One region of the Acidovorax sp. NCPPB 3576 genome, then DNA from elsewhere that is predicted to be linked to it. Evidence: predicted binding sites of a transcription regulator. Region 1 holds the regulator's gene; the other holds the start of a gene.
What was found. Region 1 encodes FNR, which switches genes on or off when oxygen is low (the NO sensors DNR and NnrR bind a similar motif). Its sites were predicted from a motif close to TTGATNNNNATCAA; they were not measured.
Positions count from the first base shown of each region.

Region 2: a site for FNR is predicted at 8,008-8,021, ahead of M5C98_RS23360 (universal stress protein). Genes of this name have one in related genera too.

Region 1 covers NZ_CP097267.1:3,324,719-3,335,776, forward strand. The annotation lists cobalamin riboswitch at 1-24, opposite strand, end outside; gene M5C98_RS15325 (DUF904 domain-containing protein) at 91-312, shown strand; gene M5C98_RS15330 (cell division protein ZapA) at 309-710, shown strand; gene M5C98_RS15335 (sensor domain-containing protein) at 971-3,445, opposite strand; gene M5C98_RS15340 (HD-GYP domain-containing protein) at 3,442-4,740, opposite strand; gene M5C98_RS15345 (sulfite exporter TauE/SafE family protein) at 4,887-5,645, opposite strand; gene hemN (oxygen-independent coproporphyrinogen III oxidase) at 5,661-7,043, opposite strand; gene fnr (fumarate/nitrate reduction transcriptional regulator Fnr) at 7,219-7,938, shown strand; gene M5C98_RS15360 (hypothetical protein) at 7,970-8,263, opposite strand; gene M5C98_RS15365 (FixH family protein) at 8,310-8,597, opposite strand; gene ccoG (cytochrome c oxidase accessory protein CcoG) at 8,683-10,131, opposite strand; gene ccoP (cytochrome-c oxidase, cbb3-type subunit III) at 10,241-11,058, opposite strand, start outside.
Region 2 covers NZ_CP097267.1:5,131,254-5,142,311, forward strand. The annotation lists gene M5C98_RS23335 (efflux RND transporter permease subunit) at 1-2,351, shown strand, start outside; gene M5C98_RS23340 (efflux RND transporter permease subunit) at 2,348-5,473, shown strand; gene M5C98_RS23345 (hypothetical protein) at 5,537-5,977, opposite strand; gene M5C98_RS23350 (LysR family transcriptional regulator) at 6,104-7,072, shown strand; gene M5C98_RS23355 (metallophosphoesterase) at 7,106-7,951, shown strand; gene M5C98_RS23360 (universal stress protein) at 8,077-8,499, shown strand; gene M5C98_RS23365 (TetR/AcrR family transcriptional regulator) at 8,447-9,115, opposite strand; gene M5C98_RS23370 (LysR family transcriptional regulator ArgP) at 9,174-10,085, opposite strand; gene M5C98_RS23375 (D-amino acid dehydrogenase) at 10,174-11,058, shown strand, end outside.

The sequences.
Region 1 (11,058 bases):
GAGCACCAACCTGCGGATTTTACGGGTGTTGCAGGCTGTAAACGCCGCCCGATGGGGTGGCGGTGGCGCCAACCCTACAATCGCGGCTGTATGGATCCATCCTCTCCCATCGACCAGATCGCCGAACGCGTGGAGCGGCTGCTGTTGCGCCATGCGGAACTGCAACGCGCCAATGCCTTGCTGACCGCCCAGGTGGTCCATCTCACCCAGGAGCGAGACTCGCTCAAATCCCGGCTCAACACCGCCCGCGCCCGTGTGGACGCGCTGCTGGAGAGCCTGCCCGCGACGCCCCCCTCGAAGGACGCCGAATGAAGCAGATCGAAGTCCAGATCATGCAGCAGAGCTACCTGCTGGGCTGCCCCGAGGGCCACGAATCGCGCCTGCTGCAGGCCGTGGAGCGCGTGGACACCGCCATGACTCGCATCCGCGATGCCGGCAAGGTGCGGGCCCGCGAGCGTATCGCCGTGCTGGCGGCGCTCAACCTGGCCTTCGAGATCGCCGACCGCGAAGAGGCCGACCTGGCCTCCGCCGCTCAGGCCCAGGCCACGGCCCCGACGGAGCCCGCGCCGCTGGCCCGTGCCGAAGGCCCGCAATTCACCGATGGCCCGGCGCCATCGCATGCCTCCCTGGCGGGCGACCCGTCCGGCCAGATGCAGTTGCTTCTGCGCCGCCTGGACGATGCGCTCGGCGACGACGGACGCCTGCTTTAGCCTTCATTAAAAACGGTTACGCAACGGCCGCTCGCGCGCCGTGGATGCAGCGCCTACAATGGGGACGTCTGCGGTGCTGCCGGGCTTTATATTTCCTTGAACCAATGCTCATTGAGCACGGGCTTGGTACATTGCCCGGTGAGCGTGATCATCTCGCGTCAGATGAACCCAACGCCTGGCTGCCCTCGCCCACCTGAACCCCCGGTTCAGGATGCCGGTCCGGTGGCATTCGCAGACACCTGTTTCTTCGCGGCGCGGGCTCATGCCGGCGCCGGCAGTTCCCACGAATAGCTCTGGCGGCTTGCCAGAAGGCTCCTGAAAGCCTCGGCAGGCATGGCCGGCGCGCACAAATACCCCTGGAAATAACGGCAGTCCATCTGCTCCAGCGCCTTGCGCTGCTGCTGCGTTTCCACGCCCTCCGCCACCACCTCGATGTGCAGCGCACGCCCCATGTGCACGATGGCATTGATGATCGCGCGGTCGCCCTCGTCGTCGGGCAGGCCACGCACGAACGACTGGTCGATCTTGAGCTTGTGGATCGCCAGTTTCTTCAGATAGGCCAGGCTGGAATAACCCGTGCCGAAGTCGTCGATGGCCAGGCCGACGCCCAGTTCGGCCAGGGCCACCAGGCGCTGCTCCATCTCCTGCGCATCCTGCAGCAAGATGGTTTCGGTCAGTTCCAGTTCGAGCAGCTTGGCCGGCAGGCCATGCTTGAGCAAAAGCCGCGTGAGCCGCTCCACGAAGTCGGGCTGGCGAAACTCCAGCGCCGACACGTTCACCGCCATGACGAGCGGCGAGCCCGACCGCAACCAGCGCGCGGCCTCCTGCACGGCCTGCTCCATGACCCACGAACCCAGCGTGATGATGTAGCCGGACTCTTCCGCCAGCGGAATGAACACGCCCGGCGAGATGGGCCCCAGTTCCGGATCGGTCCAGCGCAGCAGTGCTTCGGCCCCCACCACGCCGCCGGTCGCCATGGCGACCTGCGGCTGGTAGTGCACCACCATGCGCTGCTGGCCCAGGGCCTGCCGCATGGCGTGCTCGAGCTTCATGCGCGACAGCAGATCGGCATTCATCTGCGGCTGGTAGAAGCCGTAGCTTCCACGGCCGCGCTCCTTCACGCGGTACATGGCGGTGTCGGCCTGCTTGATGAGGTCGTCCAGCGTCTCGCCGTCCTGCGGGTACAGCGCCACGCCGATGCTGCACTGGATGGAAAACCCCATGCCGTCGAGCATGAAGGGCCGCAGCATGTCCTCGAGCATGCGTCGGGCCACGCCTTCGGCGATGGCGGCATCGCCCCCGTGCAGGTACACCACGAACTCGTCGCCGCCCAGGCGGCACAGCATGTCGCTCTGGCGCAGGCAGCCCTGCAGGCGCTTGGCCACGATCTGCAGCACGCGGTCGCCGAACAGATGGCCCAGGGAGTCGTTGATGATCTTGAAGCGGTCCAGGTCAACGAACAGGATGGCGAAACCACCTGCATCCAACCGCGATGCCTGGATCGAATCGATGGCCTCGCCCACGCGGCGCGACAGGCGCAGGCGGTTGGGCAGCCCGGTGAGCACGTCGCTGTAGGCCAGCTCTTCGATGCGCGTGCGAGCCGCATGCTGCTGCGTGAGGTCGCGCATGAAGCCGATGCTCTGCAGCGCATTGCCCTCCTCGCTGCGCAGCACCACCCACGACAGGTGCACCGCGCACGCGGGCTTAGCGGTGCCGCTCGCGCCGCTCTCGGGCAGGCAAAGCTCGCCCTCCCAGAAACCGTCGCGTTCCCACGCCGCCAGCACATGCTCCATCCAGCCCGCGTGCGCGTCTTCGGCGCCGAAGATCGATGCCGCAGGCACGCCCTGCAAGGCCACGGCGGGCGCGCCGATCAGCCGCTCGCAACTGGGGTTCATCCGCACGATCTGGTGGCGGTCGTCGGCGATGAAGATGGCATCCAGGCTGGAGTCGAAAACGCGCGCAGCCAGCCGCAGGCTGGCCTGCGCCTCGGCGTTGAGCGTCACGTCGCGAAACGAGAACACCCGGCCCACGGGCCGGCCCTGGCTGAGCTGCGGCACCGAGCGGCGCTCGATGATGGTGCCGTTGCGCAGGTGAAGGATGTCGGAGGTCTCGCGTCCGGGCTCCAGCGCGATGGAGGACAGCCGCGCCCGGTAGGCATCGGCATCGGCCACCTGCTGCTGCATGTGGGCGACCACGGCGGCGTCGTTGCGCTGCACGAGCAGGTCCTCGGGCATGCCCCACAGCTGTGCCAGCCGCTGGTTGAAGGCCCGCATGCGTCCGCCCATGTCGTACACCAGCATGCCGTCGGCGGCAGAGTCGAGCGTGGCGCGCAGTTCGGAAAGCAATATCTCCAATTCGCGCTCGTTCGAGGCCTGCTCGCGCCGGTCGATCATGGTCACCAGCAACAGGGCCTCGCCCGCTGGCGAATCCACCCGTGACACGCGCCGGTCCACCGGAATGAACTGTCCATCGCCGCCCAGCAGGCCGGAGTGCGAGTGGATGCCGCGCATCAGCGCATCGCGGTCCTGCGCCCAGAAATACAGGTCTTCCGGCGTGCAGGCCAGCAGCTCGACCGCGTTGGCGCCTTCCATGGCTTCGGGCGAACGCCCGAGCAGCGCGGCCGCCCCCTGGTTGGCGAAGCGCACGGTGAGCCCCTCGGGCTCCACCAGCCAGACCGCCTCCAGCAGCCCATCGAACACGGCACGCCACACGCTGCCCTGGGGGCCGCGGATCACGACTGCGCCCCGGTCGGCGCGGCTTCTACGGCCCGTTCGAAGTAGTAGCAGATGCGCTTGCGGGGCGACAGGTAGTCGAGCGCATCGCGCGGCAACTGCGCCGGGCGAAGGCTGCGGCGGATGCCCAGCGCCGGCTGGTCTTCCAGGTCGATCACCAGGGCATCGTCCTTGGAGACACCGGACTCGTGCACGATCACCCTGGGCCGCAGCGGGCGGGCCGAGTTCACGGCCGTCACGATGGCGTAGCGGTCATCGACCAACTGCACGATCGATCCCGGCGGATACACGCCCATCATGCGGATGAAAGCCCGCAGCACCACGGCATCGAACCGCTGCTTGTGCTGCGCGAAGATCACCGACAGCGCCTCGTGCGGGGTGAGCGCATTGGCGCCCCGCAGCGGGTTGCACAGCCGGTCGTAGTAGTTGACCAGCGCCAGCACCTGCCCGCCGCGGGATATGTCAGCCCCTTTGAGCTGGAGCGGGAATCCGGTGCCATCGGCCATTTCATGGTGCTGCGCGATGGCCTCGACGACGGCGGTACCCAGGCCCATGCGCTCTGCCAGCACGACGGATTCGCCGACATGCGCCTCGTACAGGGCCTGGTCGGCCGGGCCCAGTGCGGAATGTGGCTGGGCCACATGGGGCGGCAGCGTGATCTTGCCCAGGTCGTGCAGCAGCGCCGCTGCGCCCAGGGGCTGCAGGTCGTCGCCCAGCATGCCCAGCGCCTTGCCCAGCAGCAGCGACAGCACCATCACGTTGACCGAATGCAGGGCCGCGCGCGTGCCCACCCGCTCGGAGAGCAGGCGGATGGCGGAATCGCCCTGGTCGAGCAGCTCATCCACGCAGGTGGAAACCAGCGCGTTGGACGAGGAACGCGCCTCGGACGGGTCTTGTTCGGCGCTGGTGGCCAGGCGTTCGTACACCCGGGTGGCACGCGCAAAGCGCTCGTCGCAGGCGGCCAGCGAGCGGCTCTGCGCCTTGATGCGCTCGCGGAACTCCGCCATCGATGCCTGCGCGATGGAAGGCCCTTCCACCACGGACTCCCGCGCTGCCTCAGTGACCGGATCGGGTGCGGAGGGATGGCCGGGCGGCAGCAGGCCCTGCACCGACGGATCGCTTTTGGAAGGTATCCAGCGCACCTGGGACAGCCCCAAGGCGGCCAGCGTGCTGATCTGCTCCGGCGACGCGATGCGGAAGCTGCTGACTGGAAAGGGATGGTTCATCCAGCCCAGATCGAGCTGGATGAACATGCCTACGCGCAGCCGGCCGACATCGATGAGGAGGGGATTGGTCACTTTCGGGGGGCACCGGAAGGCGCCACGGGGACGCCGGGGTATTGGTAACCATTATCACCAGTTAATACACCCTCGAATCAAATGTCAAAAACTTCACAAACCCCGATCACGATAGCCGTGATTAACCCCGCGTTCAGGGCTGGTGGCTACAGGCACCAGGGCTCGGCCTGCCGGTGGAAAACGTCCATCCACAGTCCCCAGGCGGCAATGCCGAACAGCAGCAGGCCGGACACCCGCACGCCCCACCCTCCCCTGGCGCCCCCGGCCGCACCGCCGCTGCGCAGCCGTTGCCAGATCCACTGGCCGGCCACCAGCCAGGCCGCGCCCCCCGCGCCGAAGCAGACCATGGCCAGCGCCCCGCGCCAGGGGTTTCCGGTCAAGGCCGCGAGCAGCAGCGCGGAATACAAGAGGCCGCAGGGCATCAAGGCCCATGCAAAACCCGTGGAAAACAGGCCGCCGGGCGATCGAACCCAGGGGGCGACGCGCCGCCACAGCAACCGGCCCGCGTGGTCCACCCAGGCCGGTTGCCGCGCCTGAAAGACCAGCAGCACGGCCCAGGCGAGCACGGCGACATGCAGCAGCGTCCATGCAGGGCGCAGCGCAGTTGCCTGCTGGGTCAGCCAGGCCAGGCGGTCCATCGCCCAGGCCGCCAGGGCGCCCGCGAGGGCGTACCCGGCCAGCCGCCCCAGATGGAAGGCGAAGGGCCGCGTCCAGAGGCGGCCCGCCGGCAAAGCCACGCCGCGGCCCGCCCATCGCACCGGCTGCGCCCCTGCGTTTTCCGCCGTGGCGTGGTCCGGGCCGCCAGCGCGCACCAGCGCCCCGCAGGGCGCCGCGCACATCGCCAGGCAATGCGGGCCGCCCGCCAGCCCCATGGCCAACGCGGTCCAGACCAGGGTATCGGGCATGCCTTCCCCGTCCCTTCAGATGATGCGGGAGAACCGCGCGCGATTGCGGTCGGCCTGCAGGTAGCGGTCAAAAAGCATGGCCACGCCGCGCACGAAGAACCAGCCCATGGCGGTGACCTCGATGCCTTCCTGGCCGAGCACGACCAGGCCCTGCGCCTGCAGATCCTCCAGCGCCTGCAGCTCGGCAGCGAAGTACTGCCGGAAATCGATCAGCCACGCCTGCTCCACCGGCTCGAACAGCACCTCGCCCTGGCACATCAGCGCCATGATCACGGAGCGGCGCACCAGGTCGTCGCGCGTGAGCGCCAGGCCGCGCACGACCGGCAGGCGCCCCTGGTTGATGAAGTCGTAGTACTCGTCCAGCGTCTTGGCGTTCTGGCTGTAGGTCGCGCCCACGCGGCCGATGGCCGACACGCCCAGGCCGAGCAGGTCGCAGTCGGGCTGGGTGCTGTAGCCCTGGAAGTTGCGGTGCAGCCGGCCCTGGCGCTTGGCCACGGCCAGCGCGTCGCCCGGCAGCGCGAAGTGGTCCATGCCCACATAGACGTAGCCGGCGTCCTGGAACGCCCGCAGCGATTGCGACAGCATGGCCACCTTCGACGCCGCCAGCGGCAGATCGGCCGGCACGATGCGGCGCTGGGGCTTGAAGCGCTCGGGCAGGTGGGCATAGGCATACAGCGCGATGCGGTCGGGCCGCAACCGGCCGACCTGCTCGAGCGTGCGCTCGAAAGACTCGGGCGTCTGCCGCGGCAGGCCGTAGATCAGGTCCACGTTGATCGATTCGAACCCCAGCGCCCGCGCGCTGGCCACCAGGTCGAAGACCTGGCCTGCCGGCTGGATGCGGTGCACGGCTTTCTGCACTTCGGGGTCGAAGTCCTGCACGCCGAAGCTCAGGCGGTTGAAGCCCAGCTCGGCCAGCAGCGCCAGCCGGTCCGCATTGACCGTGCGCGGATCGATCTCGATCGAATACTCGCCGCCAGGCGCGAGCGTGAAGCTGCGCTGGAGCATGGCCATCAGCGACCGCAGGCCGTCGTCCGACAGGAACGTCGGGCTGCCCCCGCCCAGGTGCAGCTGGCTCACCACCTGCCCCACGCCGCACTGGGCCGTGTGCAGGTCGATCTCGCGGCTGAGGTAGCGCAGGTACACCTCGGCCCGCTCGGGATGCCGGGTGATGATCTTGTTGCAGGCGCAGTAGTAGCAAAGCGATTCGCAGAACGGGATGTGCACATACAGCGACAGGGGCAGCGCCTTCGCGGCGGACCCCAGGCGGCGCTGCTGCAGAGCGAGAACGTATTCGTCCTGCCCGAAGGCCTCCACGAACCGGTCGGCCGTCGGGTAGGAGGTGTAGCGGGGGCCGGGCACGTCGAAGCGGCGCAGGAGTTCAGGGGTGACAGCGATCATGGGATTTCCTTGTGCCTGCCCAATGTGCCGCAGCCCTTACGGGAAACCCTTGACATGGGTCAAGGGTTCTGCAGGCGCACACTGCCACAATTGATCCATGACAGGTGCCCTGCGTTCGCCCGGGGTCTCCCACCCTGCCGGCAGCCGCCCTCTCCTCAACGCAAAGGCCTTGTCCATGAATCCGCAAACCATCAAAGTGGCCTGCTCGAACTGCAACCTTCGCGAGTTGTGCATGCCGCTGGGTCTGAACGACCAGCAATTGCAACGGATCGACGACATCGTGGCCGTGCGCCGCAAGGTCAAGCGGGGAGCCACCCTGTTCCACAATGGCGAGCCCTTCAGTTCGCTCTTCGCCATCCGCACCGGCTTCTTCAAGACCTGCGTGGCCACCGAGGACGGCCGCGACCAGGTCACGGGCTTTCAGATGGCCGGCGAGATCATCGGCCTGGACGGCATCGTCAGCGACCACCACACCTGCGACGCCATCGCGCTGGAAGATGCCGAGGTCTGCGTCATGCCCTTCGACCGCATCGAAGAGCTGTCGCGCGAGGTCACGGCGCTGCAGCACCACGTGCACAAGATCATGAGCCGCGAGATCGTGCGCGAGCACGGCGTGATGCTGCTCTTGGGCAGCATGCGGGCGGAAGAGCGCCTGGCGGCCTTCCTGCTCAACCTGGTGCAGCGCCTGCATGCGCGGGGCTTCTCGCAGTCCGAACTCGTGCTGCGCATGACGCGCGAGGAAATCGGCAGCTACCTCGGGCTCAAGCTCGAGACGGTGAGCCGCACTTTCTCGAAGTTCGTCGAGGACGGCATCGTCGAGGTCAAGCAGCGCCACGTGCGCATCCTGGAAACCGACGCGCTCAAGCGCATCGTGAACTCGCAGAACTGCCACTGAGCGGCCCGGCACAGGCACCGACGCTCGCACCTCATGCGCCCGGGTGGTGGCGCGCGCAGTCGGCGGGCCGGTCGGTCACCGGCACGGGGCAGCGGTTCAGCTCGAACGGCGACATGGCCAGCAGCGTGGTGAGCGCGCTCGACGCCATCGTCACCAGCCAGAAAGCAAAAAAAGCGATGGTGTAGACGCCCTCGCGCGAGAGCGCCAGCGGCTGTCCGAACCAGTGCATGTCCTGCGGGTCCACCAGGGCAAAGACCAGCATTTCCAGCACGCCCGCCATCAGGAAGGCGGGCCATGCAATCCACATGAGGCGTTGGGTCCACATTGCGCTTGTCTCCTCGTTTCGGGGGGGGGTGCGGACCAGCCGCTTTTCAGCGCGGCTGGTCCTGCGCGGGGGTGGCCGCATGGTTGCGCGCCTTCATGGCCGGGGCCAGGCTGTTCGACTGGCCGCCCAGCGTCTTGTTGATCTCGATGCCCTGGCGGTAATAGTCCTCGGCCACCACCGGGTCGGGGCGCACGATCGCCACCCACAGCGTGGTAAAGCCCGCCACGACCACGATGGCCGGCCCGGCAATGACCATCCAGACGAAGCCGAACTTCCACCAGGGAGCGGACGAAGGAACGGAAACCGGTGCGGTGGCGACGGTAGGGGACGGCATGGTGTTCACTCCTGACAGGAAAGAAGGAAAGGCGGCCGGGCCGAAGGCCTGGCGCCTGGAATCGAAACGGTGGGGCCGGCGGCTCTCATCGCGGCACCAGGAACACCGACTTCTCGGCGACATGGCCGCCCGAGCCCAGCGCCTGCACGTCGAACTGCACGGCATGCGATCCGGGCGGCGCGGAGCCGTAGGGAATCTGCAGGCGCACGGCCACCCAGCGGGATTCGGCCGCGCCGATCTCCACCTCGGCATCGGACGCCACGCGCAGCCCCTGCAGTCCGCTCGCGCCGATGCGGTAGCGCTGGCCGGACTCGGTGGCGTTCATGATCTGCAGGCGGTAGATGTTCTCCAGCTGCCCGCCGGCCACGATGCGCGAGAGCGCGGCGCGGTCGCGCACCACGTCCACCTTGAGCGGCGTTCGCATGACCAGGCTGGCCAGCAGCCCCACGCACAGCGCCACCAGCACCGCGCTGTAGATCAGCACGCGGGGGCGCAGCACGCGGCGCAGCATCTGCGCGCGCCCCCAGCCCGCCGCCACGCCGTTCTGGGTGGAAAAGCGGATCAGCCCCGGCGGGTAGTGCATCTTGTCCATCACCGTGTTGCAGGCGTCCACGCACAGCCCGCAGCCGATGCACTCGTACTGCAGGCCGTTGCGGATGTCGATGCCCACCGGGCACACCTGCACGCACAGCGTGCAATCGATGCAGTCGCCCAATCCCTTGGCCTTGTAATCCACCGTCTTGGTGCGCGGCCCGCGCGGCTCGCCGCGCGCGTCGTCGTAGGTGACGATGAGCGTGTCGCGGTCGAACATGGCGCTCTGAAAGCGTGCGTAGGGGCACATGTACTTGCACACCTGCTCGCGCATGAAGCCGGCATTGCCGTAGGTGGCGAAGCCGTAGAACAGCACCCAGAAGATCTGCCAGCCGCCCTGCATCGCCAGCAGCTCGCCCGACAGCTGGCGGATGGGCACGAAGTAGCCCACGAAGGTGAAGCCCGTCCACAGCGCCACCGCGATCCAGAGGAACTGCTTGAGCGCCTTCTTGCGCACCTTCTCGAAGGTCCAGCCCCCGGCGTCCAGGCGCAGGCGCGCGCTGCGGTCGCCCTCCACCCGGTGCTCGATCCACATGAAGATCTCGGTGTACACCGTCTGCGGGCAGGCGAAGCCGCACCACAGGCGCCCCGCCACCGCGGTGAACAGGAACAGCGACATGGCGCTGACGATCAGCAGGCCCGTGAGGTAGATGAAATCCTGCGGGTACAGCACCAGCCCGAACAGGTAAAAGCGCCGCGCCCCCAGGTCGAACAGCACCATCTGCCGCTCGCCCCACTGCAGCCAGGGCATCACATAGAACACGAGCTGCGTGAGGGCCACCATGGCCCAGCGCCAGCGGGCGAAAGCGCCGTGGATGGAGCGCGGGTAGATCTTCTTTTGCGCCTCGTACAGCGACACCATCTCGGCGGCCGCATCGGCGGCGCCAGGCGCGACCGGGGTGATGGGAATGACCTTGCGGGCAGGCCCGCTGGGTGGCTTCATGGCAGTTCTCGAAAGGGTCGGCCGGCAAAGGAACGCTCAAGCGGCGGCACCGCCGGCCAGGGTGCACCGCCAGGGGCGGAGATCGCGTTCCTCGGGGTCATCGGCTCGTTCAGCGCACCGCGTTCGCGCGGTTGGACAGGCCCCACACGTAGGCGGTGAGCACGCCGATCTGCGCCTCGGTCAGCTTGTCGGCCTGGGCGGGCATCACGTTGACCTTGCCGTGGTTGACCATGGCGGTGATGGCCGCCTCGCCCCAGCCGTGCAGCCAGATGTCGTCGGTCAGGTTGGGCGCGCCCAGGGCCGTGTTGCCCTTGCCGTCCATGCCGTGGCAAGCCGCGCAGGCAGTGAACTTGGACTTGCCCAGCGAAGCGCGCAGCGAATCGTGCGGGCTGCCCGACAGGCTCAGCACATAGTGCGCGAGGTTGCGGATGTCCTCGGGCGAGCCCACGGCCGCGGCCATGGGCGGCATGGTGCCCATGCGGCCCTTCTCCAGCGTCTCGCGGATGTTCTCCGGCGCGCCGCCGTGCAGCCAGTCGTTGTCGGCCAGGCTGGGAAAGCCCTTGCTGCCGCGTGCGTCCGAGCCGTGGCACTGCGCGCAGTTGTTCATGAACAGGCGCTCGCCGATGGCCATGGCCTCGGGGTTGGCGGCCATCTCCTCGGTCTTCATCGCGGCGAAGCGCGCGTACAGCGGCGCAAGCTCGGTGCGGGCCTTGGCCATCTCGGCCTCGTACTCGCCGGCCTGCGTCCAGCCGAACTGGCCGGCGAAGCGGCCCAGGCCCGGATAGACGGCCAGGTAGCCGAAGCCGAAGACGATGGTGAGCACGAACAGCCACATCCACCAGCGCGGCATGGGGTTGTCCATCTCCCGCAGGTCCTCGTCCCAGACGTGGCCCGTGGTGTTGTCGCTGCTGGGGGCGACCTTCTTGC
Region 2 (11,058 bases), 1.8 Mb from region 1:
CGCCGGGCGCCCCGATCCGCCTGGGCGACGTGGCCACCGTCGAATCCGGCCCGGAAGATCGCTTTCTGGCCGCATGGGCCGATCGACAGCCGGCCGTGCTGCTCAACGTGCAGCGGCAACCGGGTGCCAACGTGATCGACGTCGCCGACCGGGTGCGCGCCCTGCTGCCCCAACTCACCGCCACCCTGCCCGCCGCCGTGGACGTGGCACTGCTCACCGACCGCACGCAGAGCATCCGCGCCTCGGTGCGCGACGTGCAACTCGAGCTGGTGTTCGCGGTGGGTCTGGTCGTGCTGGTGACCTTCCTGTTCCTGCGCAGCGCCACGGCCACTTTCATTCCGGGCGTGGTGGTGCCGCTGTCGCTGGTGGGCACCTTCGGCGTGATGTATCTGCTGGGCTTTTCGGTCAACAACCTGAGTCTGATGGCGCTCACCATCGCCACGGGCTTCGTGGTGGACGATGCCATCGTCATGCTGGAGAACATCGCGCGCCACCGAGAGCAGGGCCTGCCGCCGCTTCAGGCAGCGCTCAAGGGCGCGTCGGAGATCGGGTTCACCCTGGTCTCGCTCACCGTGTCGCTGGTGGCCGTGCTGATTCCGCTGCTGTTCATGCGCGACGTGGTCGGGCGGCTGTTCCACGAGTTCGCGCTCACGCTGGCCGTGGCCATCGGGATCTCGCTGCTGGTATCGCTCACGCTCACGCCGATGATGAGCGCTCGGCTGCTCAAGGCCCCCCTGCACGCGCCGCCCGGCGAGGGCAAGGGCACGGGCTTCATGGACCGCGTGCTCGAACGCTATGGCCGCGCGATCGATGCGGTGCTCGCGCACCAGGGCCTGACGATGCTGGCCACGTTGGTCCTCACCGTCCTGCTCTACCTGGCCGTGTCCAAGGGATTCTTTCCGGTGCAGGACAGCGGGGTGGTCCAGGTGGTGACCGAGGTGGCGCCCGACAGCTCGTTCACCGTGGTGTCGCAGCGCCAGCAGGCGCTGGCCGACGCACTGCTGCAGGAGCCGGATGTGGCGAGCCTTTCGTCCTTCGTGGGGGTGGACGGCAGCAATGCCTCGCTCTCCAACGGGCGCATGCTCATCAACCTGCGCGCCCATGGAGAACGGCAGGCCAGTGCCCGCGCCATCCTGGACAGCCTGCGCGCCCGCGCGCGCCAGGTGGGCGGCATCACAGCCTGGTTCCAGCCGGTGCAGGAACTCTCCATCGAAGACCGCGTGAGCCGCACGCAGTACCTGTTCACCCTCACCACGCCGGACCCGTCATTGCTCGACACCTGGGTGCCACGTCTGGTGGAGCGGTTGCGCGCCCGCGCCGAACTGGCGGATGTGGCCAGCGATCTGCAACAACAGGGCCGGCAGGCGCATGTGGAGGTGGACCGCGACGCCGCTGCGCGCCTGGGCCTCACCGTGGCCGACATCGCCACCGCCTTGCAGAACGCCTATGCGCAGCGGCAGATCGCCACGCTGTTCACCCAGGCCAGCCAGTACAGAGTGGTGCTGGAGGTCGATCCGCGCCACGCACGCGGGCTGGATGCGTTGCAGACCACGTTCGTGTCCACGCCGTCCGGGCGCAGCGTGCCGCTGGCGGCCGTGGCGCGCATCACCCAGCAGCCCGCGCCGCTGCAGGTCCTGCAGCAGGGCCAGTTTCCGGCGGCCACGGTGTCGTTCAACCTGGGCGCGGGCCACTCGCTCGGGGCGGCCGTGGCGGCCATCGAACGGGAGCTTGCGGCCACCGGCCTGCCGCCCCAGATCGAGACGCGCTTTCAGGGCGCGGCCGAGGCGTTCCGCGCATCGCTGTCCAACACGCTGTGGCTGGTGTTGGCCGCGGTGGTCACCATGTACATCGTGCTCGGGGTGCTCTACGAAAGCACCATCCACCCCATCACCATCCTCTCCACGCTGCCCTCGGCCACCGTCGGCGCGCTGCTGGCGCTGCTCGTCAGCGGCCGCCCGCTGGACCTGATCGCGGTGATCGGCATCGTGCTGCTCATCGGCCTGGTGAAGAAGAACGGGATCATGATGGTGGACTTCGCTCTGGATGCGCAGCGCCGCCTCGGGCTGCCCGCGCACGAGGCCATCCGGCGTGCCGCGCTGCTGCGCCTGCGCCCCATCCTCATGACGACGCTGGCCGCCCTGGTGGGCGCGTTGCCCCTTATGCTCGCACGGGGCTCGGGCGCGGAGTTGCGCCAGCCGCTGGGCATCGTGATGGTGGGCGGGCTGGTGGTCAGCCAGGTGCTCACGCTCTTCACCACCCCCGTGGTGTATCTGTATTTCGACCGGCTGGGCCAGCGGCTTTCGCGCCGCCGTGCGGCCTGGCAGGACGGCACGGCGGGCAGCGGGCCATGAACCTGGCGCGCCTGTGCATCCGCCGCCCGGTGGCCACCTCGCTGCTGTCGCTGGCGCTGGTGCTGATGGGCCTGCTGGCCTGGCGGCTGCTGCCGGTGGCGGCGCTGCCGCAGGTGGACTACCCCGTCATCCGCGTGAGCGCCAGCCTGCCCGGCGGCAGCCCCGAAAGCATGGCCGCCACCGTGGCCGCCCCGCTGGAGCGCGCCCTCGGTGCGATTGCCGGCGTGGCGGCCATCTCGTCCAGCAGCAACCAGGGCACGACGGAAGTGAAGCTCGAGTTCGTGCTGGGCCGCGACCTGGATGCGGCCGCGCGCGACGTACAGGCGGCGATCAACGCAGTGCGCAGCCAGTTGCCTGCGGGCATGAAGGGCAACCCGACCTTCCGCAAGATCCAGTCGTCCCAGCGTCCCATCGTGGTGCTGGCGCTGTCGTCGCCGGACCTGGCGCCCTCGGCGCTGTACGACGCCGCCTCCACGATCCTGGCGCAGAAGATCGCGCAGGTGCCGGGTGTGTCCGATGTCTCGGTCGGGGGCGCCTCGCTGCCGGCGGTGCGGGTGCAACTCGATCCGGGCGCCCTGGCGCACCAGGGGCTGTCGCTGGACGAGGTGCGGTCGGCCATCGTGCGGGCCGGCTCGGTGCAGCCCCTGGGCGCGGTGGAAGAAGGCGCCCGCCACTGGCCCCTGGCGCTGGATGGCGCACCGGCCCGCGCGGCCGACTACGAGTCGCTCGTGGTGCGCTGGGCCGAGAACGCCCCGGTGCGCCTGTCCGACGTGGCGCGGGTGACCGACTCCACCGAGAACCGCTACAGCAGCGGCTTCCACAACGAGCGCGATGCCGTCATCCTGCAGGTGCGGCGCCAGCCCGGCGCCAATACGGTGGCGACCGTAGACGCGATCCGAGCGCAGTTGCCCTACCTGCGCACGCTGGTGCCTGCGAGAGCGCGGCTGGACATCGTCGTCGAGCGTTCGCAGGGCATCCGGGCCACGCTGCGCGAGGCGCATCTCACGCTCGCTCTGTCGGTGGCGCTGGTGGTGGCCGTGGTGGCGGCCTTTCTCGGGCGGCTGCGTACGGCGCTCATTCCCACCGTGGCGATCCCGGTGTCGCTCATCGGCACGTTCACGGTGATGTACCTGGCGGGCTTTTCGCTCAACAACCTGTCGCTCATGGCCCTCATCGTGGCGGCCGGCCTGGTGGTGGACGACGCGATCGTGGTGCTGGAGAACGTGGAGCGCTACATCGAACGCGGCATGACGCCGTTGCGCGCCGCGCTGCGCGGCGCGGGCGAGGTGGGTTTCACGCTGGTGGCGATGACCCTCGCCCTCGTGGTGGTCTTCGTCTCGATCCTGTTCATGGGCGGCGTGGTGCAGCGGCTGTTCCGCGAGTTCTCCATCACGCTGGCGGCGGCGGTGGTGATCTCGCTGGTGGTGTCCCTGACGCTCACGCCCGTGCTGTGCGCCTATGGCCTGCGCGGGCAGCGCAGCGCACGCCAGGCACAGGCGCGGCATGCCTGGACCGCTCGCGTGGGGGCCGCCAGCGCCGCGATGCTGGCCGACCTGCGCCACGGCTACGACCGCAGCCTGGGCTGGGCGCTGCGCCACGGCGGCGTGGTGCTGCTCGCCTTCCTGGCCGTGGTGGGCGTGAACGTGTGGCTCTACCAGTCGCTGCCCAAGATCATGATGCCGCGTCAGGACACCGGCATCGTCCACGCTTTCATCCGCGGCGACGATGGCTTTTCGTTCCAGGTCATGCAGCCCAAGATCGAGGCCTACCGCCGCCTGCTGCTGGCCGACCCGGCCGTGGCCCACGTGGCCGGCACCAGCGGCGGCAGCGGCAGCATCGCCAACAGCTTCTTCATCGTCAGCCTCAAACCCCTGGCGGAGCGTGGCGGCGAGCCGACGCAGGCCGTGGTCAACCGGCTTCGCGAGAAGGCGCCGGCCGTGCCGGGCGGGGTACTGAGCCCCAGCATCGAGCAGGACATCCAGATCGGCGGCGTGTCGTTCGGCGAGGCCGATACGGCGGTCATCCTGCGCTCGGGCGAGGTCCGGGCGCTGCGCACCTGGGCCCGCAAGGTGTCGCTGGCGATGGGCGAGGCACCGGAGTTCACCGACGTGCAGGCCGTGAGCGACGGCGGCGCGCAACAGGTGGTGGTGGACATCGACCGCGAGGCCGCGCAGCGCCTGGGGGTGGATATGCAAGCCGTGGCGTCCGTGCTGAACAACTCCTACGCCCAGCGCCAGGTGACCACGCTGTACGACCGGCTCAACCAGTACCGCGTGGTGATGGAGGTGGACCCGCGCTTCACGTCGCAGCCGCAATCGCTGGCGCAGATGCAGGTGCTCACGCCGAGCGGATCGCGCGTGCCGCTCACCGCCTTTGCCACGTGGCGCTACGGGCTGGCGGAGGACCAGGTGTGGCACGACGCGCTGTTCGCGTCGATGTACATCGGCTACAGCCTGGCCCCCGGCGTGACGCAGGAGCAGGGACAGCGCGCCCTCAACGCCGTGATGGCGCGCGTCATGCTGCCCGCCTCGGTGCACCTGGCGCCGTCCGGTGAAGACGCGGCACGGGCCAGCGCGGTGCGCTCGCAGCCCTGGCTCATCCTGGGCGTGGTGCTGGCCGTGTACCTGGTGCTGGGCGTGCTGTACGAGAGCCTGGTGCACCCGCTCACGATCCTCTCCACCGTCCCGCCCGCAGGCGTGGGCGCGCTCCTGGCGTTGTGGCTGACCAACACCCCGTTCAGCCTCATGGCGCTGCTGGGGCTGTTCCTGCTCATTGGCGTGGTCATGAAGAACGCCATCCTGATGATCGACTTCGCGCTCGACGCCCAGCGCCGCGAAGGGCTCACGCCGCAGCAGGCGATCCGCCGCGCGGCGGCGCTGCGGCTGCGCCCGATCCTGATGACCAACCTCGCCGGCCTGCTCGGCGCGCTGCCCCTGGTGCTCGGCACAGGCGAAGGCTCCGAGCTGCGGCGGCCGCTGGGCCTGGCCATCATGGGGGGGCTGGCGGTCAGCCAGTTGCTCACGCTGTACACCACCCCCGTCATCTACTACGGACTGGAACGCTGGCGCCAGCGGTGGCTGGCAAGGGGCGAGCGCGCGCACCCGCGCTTTGAAGCGCCATGAAAAAAGGGCGCCTGGTGAGGCGCCCTTGATGGGGAGACTTTGCGGCCGGTCCGGCCGCCGATCTCAGTAGTAGCGGCGGATGTTGTCCACTGCGATGCCGTTCATGGCACGGCTCAGGTCGGCCATGATGCGGGCGTCGTACAGTGCAGCGTTCCAGGTCTTTTCGTCTTCGGCTTCGCGGCGGCGGGCTTCGGTCCAGGCCTTGTAGCCGGAGCGCAACACGGCGCTGGTGCGGCGGGCAGGGCCGGCCAGCAGGGCCAGCGCGGCGAAGGCGATCACCCACATGACCATCCAGGCGGCGAGCATGTGGCCTTCAGCGCGGCTGTCGACCACTTGGTTGGCGACCACCAGCACGGCGGCCACGACGGCGGCCAGCAGGAGGGAGGATGCGCCCCGTGCGCCGTCCAGGCTGGCGGCAGCGCCCTTCAGGGAAGCGGCGAAGCGCTCTGCGCGCTGCACGCCGGGATGTTCGGTGCGGTATTCGATGTGTACAAAATTTGCCATGATGAGGACCCTTTTCAGACGCTTTTGGCGAAATTGCCGGGCGAATGAACGAATCTTAGGGTTTACCCCATGGCTGTTCCACTTTATATTTTGAATCTCAGTCATTCATTGAAGTGATGGTTCAACATGCAGCCCCTCAATTTCCGCTCGCTCGACCTGAACCTGCTGCGCGTGTTCGATGAGGTGATGACCGAACGCAATCTCACCCGCGCCGCCTACAAGCTGTCGCTCACCCAGCCCGCCGTGAGCAACGCGCTGCGGCGCCTGCGCGAAGTGCTGGGCGACGATCTGGTGGTGCGCAGCGGGCAGGGCGTGCAACCCACGCCGCGGGCCCTCACGCTGTGGCCGCCGGTGCGGCAGGCCTTGGCGCAATTGCAACAGTCGCTGGCGCCGGGCGATTTCGACCCGGCCACCGCCAGCTCCACGTTCGTGCTGGCCATGGCCGACGCCACGGGCGCCACGCTGATCCCGCCGCTGGTGGAGATCATCGAGCGCGAAGCGCCCGGGGTGTCGGTGCGCGTGGTGCCGCTCACCACGCGCGACCCGCGCAGCATGCTGGACGACGAATCCGCCGACATGGCCGTGGGCTACTTCCCCGCGGTGATGGCCGACCTGACCGCCCGCGCCCAGACCGACAGCGTGGTGGCCTTCGAAAGCGTGCGCCTGTACGACGGCGAGTACGTGTGCGTGATGCGCCACGGCCACCCGCTCGCCCAGGTGCCGATGACGCTCGATCTGTACTGCAACGCGCGCCACCTGCTGGTGAGCTTTTCCGGCAAGCCCTACGGCTTCATCGACGAGGCGCTCACCGCGCTGGGCCGCGAGCGGCGCATCGTGCTCACGGTGAACCAGTTCTTCACCGCCGGCCGCGTGGTGACCACCACCGACCTGCTCACCGTGCTGCCGCGCCATTTCGTGGGGGTGGCCAGCATCGCCGGCGAACTGGTGTGGCGCCCGCTGCCCATGCCGCTGCCCACGGTGCACGTCGATGCGCTGTGGCACCGCCGCCGCCTGCACGACGCGGCCCACCGCTGGCTGCGGGGCGCGATGGTGCGCTCGGCCCTGCCCACGGCCCGGCGCCCGCCCGTGGCCTGACGGCGGCCCGCGCCAGCCTCCACAATCGGCGGCATGAAGATTCAACTGCTGTCCGACCTGCACCTGGAAGCCCACCCCGCCTTCGCCCCCAGCCCCGCCCCGGGCGCCGACGTGCTCGTGCTGGCCGGGGACATCGGCTCCTACCAATCCGGCTCGCAGCTGGCCGATGACGACTTCGGGCTGGCGCGCTTTTCCCCGCTGCCGCAGTTCGCCGGCTGGCCGACGCCGGTGCTGTTCGTGCCCGGCAACCATGAATACGACATGCAGGACTTCGACGCCGCCCAGCAGCGCCTGCGCCAGGTGTGCGACCGCCTGGGCCTGATCTGGCTGGAGCGCGAAAGCGTGGTGCTGGAGGGCGTGCGCTTCGTCGGCACCACGCTCTGGAGCGACTTCGATGCGCTCGCCGAGGACGAGGGCAGCACCGACCTCGCACGCCGCCTGCGCCAGCGCGAGAAGGCCTTTCGCGCCGCCAACTTCTACCTGCGCAAGACCGGCGGCACCCGCAGCGGCGAGCCCTTCCTGGCCGAGCCGATGCGGGAGCAGTCCCTGGCCTGCCAGGCCTGGCTGCGCGATGCGCTCGCGCGCCCGTTCGACGGCCCCACCGTGGCCGTGACGCACTTCGCCCCGAGCCTGAAAAGCGCCGACCCGCGCTACGGGTTGATTCCCGGCACCGCGGGGTTCTGCAATGCGCTGGACGACCTGCTGCCCCATGCCCGACTGTGGATGCACGGCCACCTGCATTCGCCGAGCGACTACACGGTGCAGGGCGCGCGGGCCGATGGCACGCCCTGGCGCTGCCGCGTGGTGGCCAACCCGCTGGGCTATGCCCGCAAGGGCGAGCAGGACACCTTCTCGCCGCATTTCACCGCCACCGTATGATCGTGCGCAGGTGCCGGCCTCCACGCCGGCGCTCTCGCCGCGCAGGGCATACAAAGATGACGCAGGTCAAGACAACAGGCGCACGCGCAGATTAGTCTGGTCCCTCCTCTTTCGGAGACGTCTTCATGAAAATCCTCCTCGCTGTCGACGGCAGCCCGTACACCAAGAAAATGCTCGCCTACCTCGCCACCCACGAGGAACTGCTGGCCGGCACGCACGACTACACCGTGGTCACCGTGCAGCCTTCCCTGCCGCCCCGCGCGCGGGCCGCACTGGGCAAGGAAACGGTCGAAAAGTACCACGCCGAAGAGGCCGAGAAAATCATCGGCCCGGTGGTCAAGTTCCTCGCGCGCCACGGCGTGGCTGCGCAGCGCATCGTGAAGACCGGCCCCATCGGCGAAACCCTCGGCAAGGTGGCGGACACCGGCAAGTTCGATCTGCTCGTGATGGGCTCGCACGGCCACGGGGCGCTCGGCAAGCTGGTGATGGGCTCGGTCAGTACCCAGGTGCTGGCGAACAGCCAGGTGCCCGTGCTGCTGGTGCGCTGATCGCTTGCGCGGCCAAGCCGCCGAAGCAGGTTTCCACCGCCCAGTCGAGGATGCGCGCATCGCTGTACTGGCCGGTGGCCCGCAGCATGGCGGGCAGCGGGTCGGCCGAACGGGCCAGCAGCGCCCACAGCACCACGTCCGGCGGCCATTGGGCGTTCAGCTGGCCGGCCTCCTGGGCTTCCACGATCCAGGTGGTGATCAGCGCGCTGGCGGTCTGCAGCGACGCCTGATAGCGCGCGCAGTCGCGCAGCGGCCCGGCCAGGCCGGAGTTGCGGCTCAGCAGCAGGGGCATCTCGTCGCTCAGTTGCAGCGACAGCATCCAGCGCAGCAGCGCCTGCAGCCGTTCGATGGCGGATTGGCCGGGCGGCACGTTCTGCAAAAACCCTTGCAGCCGGTCCACGGCATACACCATGGCGGCAGCGCACAGGTCGTCCTTGCCGGCGAAGTGCTTGTACAGGCTGGCCTTGGCCACGCCGACTTCAGCGGCCACGTCGTCCAGCGTCATGGCCTCGAAGCCTTTTTCACCGAGCAGGCGGCCCGCAGCCGCCACGATGGCCTCTTCCCGTGCCTGGTGCATTTGCGCCTTGAAGGAGGGGCGGGGCGGGGGCGTATTCATTCGGCGCATCTTAGCGACCGGCCGTGGCGGCCGATACCGGGTCGGGCCCGGGGGATATCTACACCGCCAGCATGCGGGCCGCGGTGCGGGTCAGCGCCTCGGACAGCGCATCCAGCACTTCGGATTCGAGGTTCCAGCAATGCCAGTACAGCTGGATCGGCAGCGAATGGCCGGGCGCCAGGTCCACCAGGCTGCCATCGGCCAGCGCGCTGCGCACCAGCAGCTCGGGCACCACGCCCGCGCCCCAGCCGGCGGTGGCGGCGCGCACCTGGCCTTCGGAGCTGGGCACGAACAGGTGGTGCAGCGCCACGCGCTTGAGGCCGAAGGCGCGCATCACGAACTCGGCCTGCATGTCGTCCTTGCGGTTGAACGACAGGAACGGCACGTCGCGGAAGTTGTGCGGCGTGAGCCCGTGCGGCAGGTAGCGCGCCGCGAGCGCCGGCGAGGCCACCGCCACGTAGTGCATGGCCCCGAGCGGCACGACCTTGCAGCCGCGCAGCGCCTGCTTGAGCGTGGTCACGCAGCCCAGCACCTGGCCCGAGCGCAGCCATTCCTGCGTGAAATCCTGGTCGTCCACGATGATCTCCACCGGCAGGCGCTGGCGCACCAGATCGTGCAGCGCCTCCAGCGCCCAGGTGGCGATGCTGTCGGCGTTGATGGCGATCGAGATGCGCTCGTCCTCGCGCGCGCCGCCGGGGGCGCTCGGGGCCAGCTCCTGCAGGTCGCGTTCCAGGTCGGCGCGCAGCAGGCGCAACTGCTTGGTGTGCTTGAGCAGCAACTGGCCGGCGGTGGTGGGCTTGAGCGGCCGGCTGCGCACGATGAGCACCGAGCCCACCTGCGCCTCCAGGGCGCGCAGCCGCTGCGAGACAGCCGACTGCGTGACGTTCAGGCGCTGGGCGGCGCGCTCGAAACCGCCCTCCTCCACGATGGCGGCCAGGCATTCCAGTGCGGCGGGATCGAAGCTGCTCATGGGCGTGCGTGCATTAGAGGTTCTGATGAATTTGGATGAAGTTTAATTTTGCTTTTAATTCGCCGCAACGCGATCCACACTCCGGCCCATGAAAACCATCGTCTTGGGTGCCGGCATCATCGGCATCAGCACCGCCTGGCATCTGCTCGAGCGCGGCCATGAAGTCACCGTCGTGGACCGCCAGCCCGGCGCGGCGCTGGAGACGAGCTTCGCCAACGCGGGCCAGATCTCGGTGAGCTACTGCGAGCCCTGGGCCAACCGCGATGCGCCGCTCAAGGCGCTCAAGTGGATGTTCGACAAGGAGGCGCCGCTGCTGTTTCGCCCGCAGCTCGACTGGGACCAGTGGCGCTGGGGCCTGAAATTCCTGGCGCAGTGCAACGATGCGGCGTTCGAGCGCAACGTGCAGCAGATCGTGGCCCTGGGCGCCTACAGCCATGCCGCCCTGAAGGACGTGGTGCGTGCCACCGGCATCGAATACCACCGGCTGGAGCGCGGCATCGCCCACTTCTACACCGACCAGAAATCGTTCGACGCCGCCGGCCACGCGGTCGAGGTGATGCGCCGGCACGGCGTGCAGCGCCGCCTGGTCAGCCGCGACGAGCTGCTGCAGATCGAGCCGGCCTTCCGCGCCTATGGCGACCACATCACCGGCGGCACCTACACCAGCACCGACGAAAGCGGCGACGCCCGCCTGTTCACGCAGGAACTCGCGCGCCGCTGCGCCGAGCGCGGCGTGCAGTTCCTCTACGGCCACGACGTGGTGCGCCTGAACCAGGCCGGTGGCGCTATCGAATCCGTAGCCGTCCGCGCAAGAAACACTAGCGCTGGAGGCCAAAAAGACCAAAACCTCACCGCCGATGCGATCGTCGTCGCCTGCGGCACCTACAGCGCCCCGCTGCTGCGCACCGTGGGCGTGGACCTGCCGATCTACCCCGGCAAGGGCTACAGCGCGACCTTCCCGCTGCTGCGGCCC